One region of the Ensifer adhaerens genome, then DNA from elsewhere that is predicted to be linked to it. Evidence: predicted binding sites of a transcription regulator. Region 1 holds the regulator's gene; the other holds the start of a gene.
What was found. The regulator LexA, encoded in region 1, represses DNA repair genes until DNA is damaged. The targets are predictions, from matches to a motif close to TGTTCNNNNTGTGTTCNG.
Positions count from the first base shown of each region.

Region 2: a site for LexA is predicted at 1,594-1,611, ahead of LAC81_RS17965 (helicase-related protein). Genes of this name have one in related genera too.

Region 1 is NZ_CP083349.1:1,574,851-1,579,176, reverse strand. It holds gene LAC81_RS07845 (hypothetical protein) at 1-180, opposite strand, end outside; gene LAC81_RS07840 (hypothetical protein) at 583-834, shown strand; gene lexA (transcriptional repressor LexA) at 1,060-1,785, shown strand; gene LAC81_RS07830 (hypothetical protein) at 1,871-2,203, opposite strand; tRNA gene LAC81_RS07825 (tRNA-Cys) at 2,587-2,660, shown strand; gene LAC81_RS07820 (hypothetical protein) at 2,843-3,289, opposite strand; gene LAC81_RS07815 (methyltransferase family protein) at 3,385-4,074, shown strand; gene LAC81_RS07810 (thermonuclease family protein) at 4,303-4,326, opposite strand, start outside.
Region 2 is NZ_CP083349.1:3,675,668-3,679,993, forward strand. It holds gene LAC81_RS17965 (helicase-related protein) at 1-1,414, opposite strand, end outside; gene LAC81_RS17970 (beta-ketoacyl-ACP reductase) at 2,094-2,819, opposite strand; gene LAC81_RS17975 (hypothetical protein) at 2,837-3,196, opposite strand; gene LAC81_RS17980 (acetyl-CoA C-acetyltransferase) at 3,210-4,326, opposite strand, start outside.

The DNA.
Region 1 (4,326 bases):
CGCCAGGTTCGCCGATCCCCTTGGATAGAAGCCGATACGAAGGATCGCGCCGGCGTCATAGCTCGTCGCCGCGTAGCACGAGCCGCCCAAGGACGGATCGGAACCGACCGTCCAGGCATTGATCCGCTTCCAGATATTCGAACGACCTTCTTCAGCAGAGGCCGCTCCGGCCGCCGCCAACAGACCGAGAACCGCCAACGACAATCTATGCATGCAACCACCCCACTTTCCCCGCAAAGTTATCGTATTTTTGCAACCTGTCGAGACAGTGCAGCGCGATCACAACATGGATTTGTGCGCGCCGAAAGCGAGGACACGGACTGCTACAACCGATGCGATCGCAAGTCGGCCAATCGCGCCAGGATCGACGGGCCCTGCCGCCGCGCACCTCTGGCGCAAACCGGTCACAGCCTGAACTCAAAGACCTGTTGAACACGTGAGAGTGATCGCCAAGTTTGCTGGACTTCGGAACGAAAGCGCGGTTCACATCGTTAACCGCCCCGTAGTGCCACCCTTGCCTCAAAGTGGACGATCACCGTGCTTGCCGCCCTGCTTCTCGCTTCGATAGTCGCATCGCCTAACATGCCTGACGTCAAGCTCAGTGCCGCCACGGTCGATGAACTCCAGACGGACTTCGAAACCGCCGTCCCCTGCCACCAGATTGATGGACGCAACGTGTGGAAGGGTGCCATTGCGTTCTACATCCAGTCGTTCGTCTATGACGGCGACACGCCCGTCGCGACCGATGCGGCGGACGCGGTGCTTCCCGAAGACAACAGCGCAGAGACGGTGAAGGAATTCGAAGACGCCTGCGCCGCCACGCAGCCGGCCTGACCCTCGCCATCAGAACGCTCGCGATTCGCTCGACGCAGTCCAATACGGTCGTTTCCAACCACACAATCATCACCAAAACCCGCTTTGCTCCCGTAAAAGTGACCAACCGGCACGCGCAGTCCCGCCAATTGACTGAATTCACGGAATTTTAGGCACTTGCAGAACACATATGGAACAGATAGTGTCTGTTCTTGATTTGTTTCACGCCTTCTGGAGCGACGTGCCATGCTGACCCGCAAGCAACAGGAATTGCTTCTGTTCATTCACGAACGCATGAAGGAGTCGGGCGTCCCACCGTCATTCGATGAAATGAAGGATGCGCTCGACCTAGCGTCGAAGTCCGGCATCCACCGTCTGATTACCGCGCTCGAAGAACGCGGGTTCATTCGCCGTCTGCCGAACCGGGCCCGCGCGCTCGAGGTCATCAAGCTTCCGGAAGCCTACGCGTCCAGCCAGCAGCAGCCACGTCGCGGCTTCTCGCCGAGCGTGATCGAGGGAAGCCTCGGCAAGCCGGCGGCGGCAGCCCCTGCCGCACCACCGAAGCCGGCGCCGGTGGCCGAAAACACATCAGTTTCCGTGCCGGTCATGGGCCGCATCGCTGCCGGTGTGCCGATCTCGGCGATCCAGAACAACACGCACGACATCACCGTTCCGCTCGACATGATCGGCAACGGCGAACACTACGCCCTCGAAGTCAAGGGCGACTCGATGATCGAAGCCGGCATCTTCGACGGCGACACCGTGATCATCCGAAATGGCAATACCGCCAACCCCGGCGACATCATCGTGGCGCTCGTGGATGACGAGGAAGCGACGCTGAAGCGATTCCGACGCAAGGGCGCATCGATTGCGCTTGAGGCCGCAAACCCTGCCTACGAGACACGGATCTTCGGGCCTGATCGTGTGAAGATCCAGGGCAAGCTCGTTGGGCTGATCCGCCGCTACCACTGATCCCAGATAAAAATCTGGTACTCGGAAGAACCTCGCTGCCGCTTGCGGTAGCGAGGTTCTTCTTGTTCATCCGATAACGCGTCGCCTACTCGTGGATGGTGTATTCGCCGAGTTCGCAAAGGTCCTGCGTATCTTCGGTCGTATCGAGGCCCGAATCCTCTTCGAACTCGAAGCGCATGTCGTACTTGCAGACATCCCGGCCGTCAGCGATGGTGATTTCCATGTTCTCGCCGGGATTCAGAACCTGCCGGCCGAAAACATCGTCTTCCCACTCGTTGACGCCTACCGGCGACGTGTAGAAATTGGTCAGAACTGCACTTGTGTTGTTCTTCAGCTTGAAAACCAGGTCCTCTGCCCGCGCCTCGAATGTGGTCGCAGCAAAGAGGATTAACGCCGTCAGGACAAGTTTCGTCTTCATATAAGCCATTGCCTCCGTTTGATGATGACGGACGCTACCGATGCGGCTGATGTCAGCGGAGTCATCGTTCCCCCTCTACCGATTTCACCGAAGCGATAAGATCCGTACGGGGCTTAGAAGACGTGGCTTGTGCGGGCGTGTGGCATGCCTGAGCGAAAGCACCTACGCGTCGCAACCCGGAGTAAGCTGAGGAAGGTAATCGTTCCGACCTCTTCTTGAAGCATTGCTGCTCGCTGGGCAGGAGCAATCGGCCTTGCCGGACGTTCTGCCTGTGGAAAGCGCCCGAACCGCAAATTCGCTTTGTGCTTTTTCCGAAAATGCCTCTTGCGGATTTTCTGCAATCATTCTAAATCCCCGCCAACGCTCGGTTATCCGAGCCGTGAGGCCTCGTGGCGGAGTGGTGACGCAGAGGACTGCAAATCCTTGTACCCCGGTTCAATTCCGGGCGAGGCCTCCAAATACATTCACCAATATAATCAATATGTTGCAGTCGTCGCGAAGCGGAAAAAACACCGCTTCCGCGTAACGCTATGTTGCTGCGAGAATCCTTTGCTTTCCCTGCACTTCCACGAGGCGACGGCGGATCCACACGACATGAAATGCGACATGTTCAATGCGAACCCCGAGCCAGAAACCCGCTCACCAGCTGTAGGTGCTTGAACCCCGGTTCCCTTCGCGGCGCCGACAAACACGTCGCAGGTCACCATCTCTGCCGAAGGCTGTCATAGTGCCCTCAGGGCCGCCCTGTGAGCGTCCATAAGGGTCACGACGGGATCGGTCACGCTGCCACTCCATCACCTTCCGCAAGAAGCGCTCGCCCTTCACATCGATCTCGGCGAGCACGATTCCGACGACAACCTCCGCGATTTTTTCGAGGCTCAACAGGTACTCCTGATGCTGTCTGTCGTCCCTTAAGAGGCGCCTCCTTGCCGAATTGGGCGTGGCGCGGAAAGGGTTCCGAGACACCAAACCCGTCAAAGATCGCACAAATCCCTCGCCGGCGTATTTCGACATCGTCGCCAGCAAAACATAGTCGCGCTGCGGCTTAAGCGTGGGTTCCTTCCCGTCGCTGCGGCGGCACAGCATGGCGTCCACCTTCTGAATTAAGCAACTTCTAAAGTTACGCTTGAAGCCGCTCGCAACCGTGGCATTCTTACCGGCGATAGAGGGGAGGTATTTGGATGCTGAAGGGTAGAATGTTGCTCGCCGCCGACTACATCGGCAGGTTCGGTATCTGCGCGTATTTTACGATCGCGATGTTGCGGCGCATCGTTCACGCCGCGCAAATCGTAGCGAAAGACGAGTTGCAGTCGGCTGACGTCTTGGCGTTGACTTCAACCGCCGCCACCGTCCTATTCCTCGGAATGGTCTGCGTGGTAGCCATTACCCGCTTGCCGCCGATCAGAGCCGCCACCGGCTTCGAACCCTATTTGACTGCGATGGCAGGAACATTTCTTCTCGGCCTGATCGCATACTTGCCCGAGCCCGCCGATACAAGTTTGGCGCTCCAAATGGCCGGCACGGCTATGATCGTGGTCGGGATGGTTTCGTCAGCCGTCGTTCTTTTCTGGCTCGGTCGCGCCTTCAGCATCATGCCCGAGGCCCGGACCTTGATCACGGGCGGACCCTACTCGATTGTTCGCCACCCGCTCTATCTAACGGAAGAGATCGCCATGATCGGCTTGATCGTCCTCAATCTTTCGGTCTGGTCAGTACTTCTTGGGGGTGTCCAGTGGCTGCTGCAAATTCGCAGAATGATCAACGAGGAACGAGTATTGCAGACTGCGTTCCCCGGTTATCCTGCCTATGCGCTCGACGTCCCGCGCATTCTTCCATTCATGAACGCGGGTAAGCTGCGATCAGCACAGTGAAGCCAAGGTGGGATTTTCTCGTACTGATACCGGACGAACACGACGCCAGAGCCGTTGCCGCCAGAACCGGTTGAGGCGGCGGATCGGCGGGACAGGCGACGATCCAGTCAGGAGGCCATCATCACACCACTACCGCGTGAGCTGAGGCTTCCAAAAAACTCCACATTAGTGAAACGTGCTGCGGCAATGTCTTCCTTCGAAGGCATTGCGGTTCCGCAAATATCGGCCTCAGCACCAGGGCGTCGCGTGTCC
Region 2 (4,326 bases), 2.1 Mb from region 1:
TCCTGCGATCAACAAAGCGTTTCGTCAACCGTTCATGTAGTGCGTCGGATAATCGATCTTCAATTTCCCGCGTCTTTTCTTGCCAGTGTGTCGGATCGGCCAGCCATCCCGGTCGGTTCGACACATAGGTCCAGGTTCTGATCTGCGCGATTCGCGCCGAAAGTGTGTCGATCTCGCCGTCGGTGTGATCGGCACGCCTGACCTGTTCGGCCATGAAATCTTCGTTCACCGCACCCCGGCGAACGAGATCTGCGTAGATCGTCGAGATCAGATCGGCGTGCTGCGCGGGCGTGATGCGCCGATAGTCCGGCAGCGCGCAGGCTTCCCATAGTTTTTCCACGCGCTCGGCATTGGTCGTGATATCGACGACCTCCGGGTAGCGGGTCAAATGTTCGAACGCTTGCTGGTCTACCGCAGGTAGCGCCCGGGCAAGGCCAGGAACCGTTGGCGCTGCTTCGAGGCTCTTCTTCAGGGCGGGAAGCGACGAATAGTCGAACGCCTTCGAGCGCCACTGCAGCACCTTCACCGGATCGAACTCGTGCGCCTCGATGCGATGGACCAGTTCGTTGTCGAAAGGATCGACGCGACCCGTCACTCCGAACGTGCCATCGCGCAAGTGCCGACCGGCGCGGCCGGCGATCTGCGCAAGCTCGGCCGGATTCAAATTGCGGAACTGGTATCCGTCGAATTTGCGGTCCTGTGCGAAGGCGACGTGATCGACGTCGAGGTTGAGCCCCATGCCGATCGCGTCGGTCGCGACCAGGTATTCGACATCGCCTTCCTGATAGAGCGCCACCTGGGCATTGCGGGTGCGCGGCGATAGCGCGCCGAGAACCACGGCGGCACCACCGCGCTGGCGGCGGATCAGCTCGGCGATCGCATAGACCTCGTCGGCGGAGAAGGCGACGATCGCCGAGCGATGCGGCAGGCGGGTGATTTTCTTCGAGCCGGCATACAGAAGCTGCGACATACGCGGCCGCTCGACGACGGTGATGCCGGGCAGCAGCTGCTCGAGGATCGGCCGCATCGTTCCGGCGCCCAAGAGCAGCGTCTCTCCCCGTCCTCTCAGATGCAAGATCCGGTCGGTGAAGATGTGGCCGCGCTCGAGGTCGCCGGCAAGCTGCACCTCGTCGATTGCGACGAAGGACGCCGTGGTCTCGCGCGGCATCGCTTCGACGGTGCAGACCGAAAAGCGGGCGCGATGCGGCGTGATCTTTTCCTCGCCGGTGATCAGCGCGACATTGTGGTGGCCGACCCTTTCGACAAGGCGCGTATAGACCTCGCGCGCCAAGAGGCGCAGCGGCAGGCCTATGACGCCGCTCTCATGCGCGATCATGCGCTCGATCGCGTAGTGCGTCTTGCCGGTATTGGTTGGCCCGAGCACCGCGGTTACGCCGCGGCCGCTCAGGATCATGGGGTGAACGGACACGTCATCGATCCCGGGCATTCAGAAATTACGGCAGCGTCTTTTCACGCTGGCGGCAAACACATGCCCACGCACCGAGCCAAACGCAAGGGGCGCCGACAACTAAAACCATCGTTCTATGCTCTCATCCCATTGCACCACCTGTTGTGGTTGGCGCAATCGAGAATCGGAACAGCCATGGAACGAATCGGCGACGAATCGAAGACTTATCGCGATTCACTGTATGTTCACGACTACATATAGATTTCAACACCCGACGTTGCACCACATGCTGAATCTGGTGCGGATTCCATGCCATGGGGCTCACGACTCGCCTCGATCCGGGCTGTACCATTGCCAGACAGGTCCAAGGATTCGGAATCCAAGACTCTGGAAAGCTTGGAAAATTTTTCACGAAATTCGTCGGAGATTCACCGGATGGGGAGAATGAGAATCGCATTCCGCATCCTCGACCAATGCGAGCGTATCTGATGGCGACTCGTGATCCGCGCATCATTCCGCTTTTGTTCTCCACAAGATATAGTGTCTACGCCGTGCGCCGGCAACACGATCGGGGGCGCAACTTCGCGATTCAAGCCCGCGGGTGAACAGGCGCCTGCTTCCTCCACCCCGCATAAGAACGGCGCCCCGAAGGGCGCCGCTTGAAAACGCTAGAGAGATGGGAAGATCAGACGACAAACTGTCCGCCATTCGCCGAAATCGTCGAGCCGGTGATGAAGCCGGCATCGTCGGAGGCCAGGAACACCACGCAGCGGGCGATTTCTTCCGGTTCGCCGAGGCGACCGACGGGGATCTGCGGAATGATCCGCTCGTTCAGCACCTTCTCCGGCACCGCCCGCACCATTTCCGTGCCGATATAGCCCGGGCAGATGGCATTGACTGTGATGCCCTTGGCAGCACCTTCCTGGGCGAGCGACTTCGTGAAGCCGAGATCGCCAGCCTTGGCCGCCGAATAGTTGGCCTGGCCCATCTGGCCCTTCTGGCCGTTGATCGACGAGATGTTGATGACGCGGCCGAAACCGCGGTCGCGCATGGCGGACCAGAGCGGGTGGGTCATGTTGAAGAGACCGGTAAGGTTGGTGCCGATCACCTCGCCCCATTGTTCGGGCGTCATTTTATGGAACATCGCATCGCGGGTGATGCCCGCGTTGTTGACCAGTACCTCGACCGGGCCGAGATCGGCCTCGACCTTGGCGATCCCCTCGGCGCAGGCCTGATAACTGGAAACGTCCCACTTGTAGACCGGGATGCCGGTTTCCTGCTTGAAGGCCTGGGCCTTCTCGTCATTGCCGGCATAGTTGGCAGCCACCTTGTAGCCGGCATTCTTGAGTGCGATGGAAATTGCAGCACCAATGCCGCGCGACCCACCCGTGACCAATGCTACCCTGCTCATGCACGCCTCCCACTTGATCAATTCAGTTTCTCAAAGGCCTTCTTCATCAGCTTTTCGCCGATCTGTTGCCCGTAGAGCTCGGCGGCCGCCTGAAACTGCGGCGTCGCGAGCATAGGCATTCCCACCTCGCACTTGGTGAGCGCGAGTTCCATCATCAGTGTACTGAGTTGTTCCAGCGACGCCTTCAGCGCACCACTGTCATCGTTCAAGGCGGCAACCATCACGTCCTTGAACACGCCCTCCTCATCAGAAGTCGTATGTTCCAGCATGCACTGAACCAACCGCGCCTCCTCGAGAGGCGCGGGATTGGCATGTGCAGAAACGATCGGCGAACCGGCCAGCAAGAGGGAAAACGGAACCCACCTGGCGCTGTTCATGCCGCCAAACCGACTAGAGCCGTTCGACGCACATGGCGACGCCCATGCCGCCGCCGATGCAGAGCGTTGCAAGCCCCTTGGAAACGCCGCGGCGCTTCATTTCGAAGAGAAGCGTGTTGAGCACGCGCGCACCGGAAGCACCGATCGGATGGCCGATGGCGATCGCGCCGCCGTTGACGTTGACGATCGACGGATCCCAGCCGAGGTCCTTGTTGACCGCGCAGGCCTGGGCAGCGAAGGCCTCGTTGGCTTCCACAAGCTCGACGTCACCGATCGCCCAGCCAGCTTTCGCCAGCGCCTTGCGCGATGCCGGGATCGGGCCGGTGCCCATGACCTGCGGATCAACGCCGGCCGTTGCCCAGGAAACGATGCGGGCAAGCGGCTGGATGCCGCGCTTGGAAGCCTGCGCTTCGGTCATCAAAAGTGTGGCGGCGGCGCCGTCATTGAGGCCGGAGGCGTTGCCCGCGGTGACCGTGCCTTCCTTGTCGAAGGCCGGACGAAGCTTCGTCATCTGGTCGAGCGTTGCACCGTGGCGGATGTATTCGTCCTGGTCGACGGTGACGTCGCCCTTGCGACCCTTGACGATGAACGGGATGATCTCGTCGGCAAAGCGCCCGGCCTTCTGGGCCGCTTCTGCCTTGTTCTGCGAGGCGAGCGCGAAGGTGTCCTGCTCTTCGCGGCTGAGCTGCCACTGGCGGGCGACGTTCTCGGCGGTGATGCCCATGTGATAGCCGTAGAAGGCGTCGGTCAGGCCGTCCTTGATCATCGTGTCGATCATCTTGAAGTCGCCCATCTTCACGCCGCCGCGAAGATGCGAGCAATGCGGCGCCATCGACATCGACTCCATGCCGCCGGCGACGATGATATCCGCATCACCGGTTGCAATCTGCTGCATGCCGAGTGCGACCGCACGAAGGCCGGAACCGCAGAGCTGGTTCATGCCCCAGGCGGTCTTTTCCTGTGGGACACCCGCCTTCATCGCTGCCTGGCGCGCCGGGTTCTGGCCCTCGCCGGCCTGCAGGACCTGGCCGAGGATCACTTCGTCGACTTCGCCCGCTTCGACACCTGCGCGCTCGAGCACGCCCTTGATGACGGCGGCGCCGAGCTCATGTGCCGGGGTGTTGCCGAAC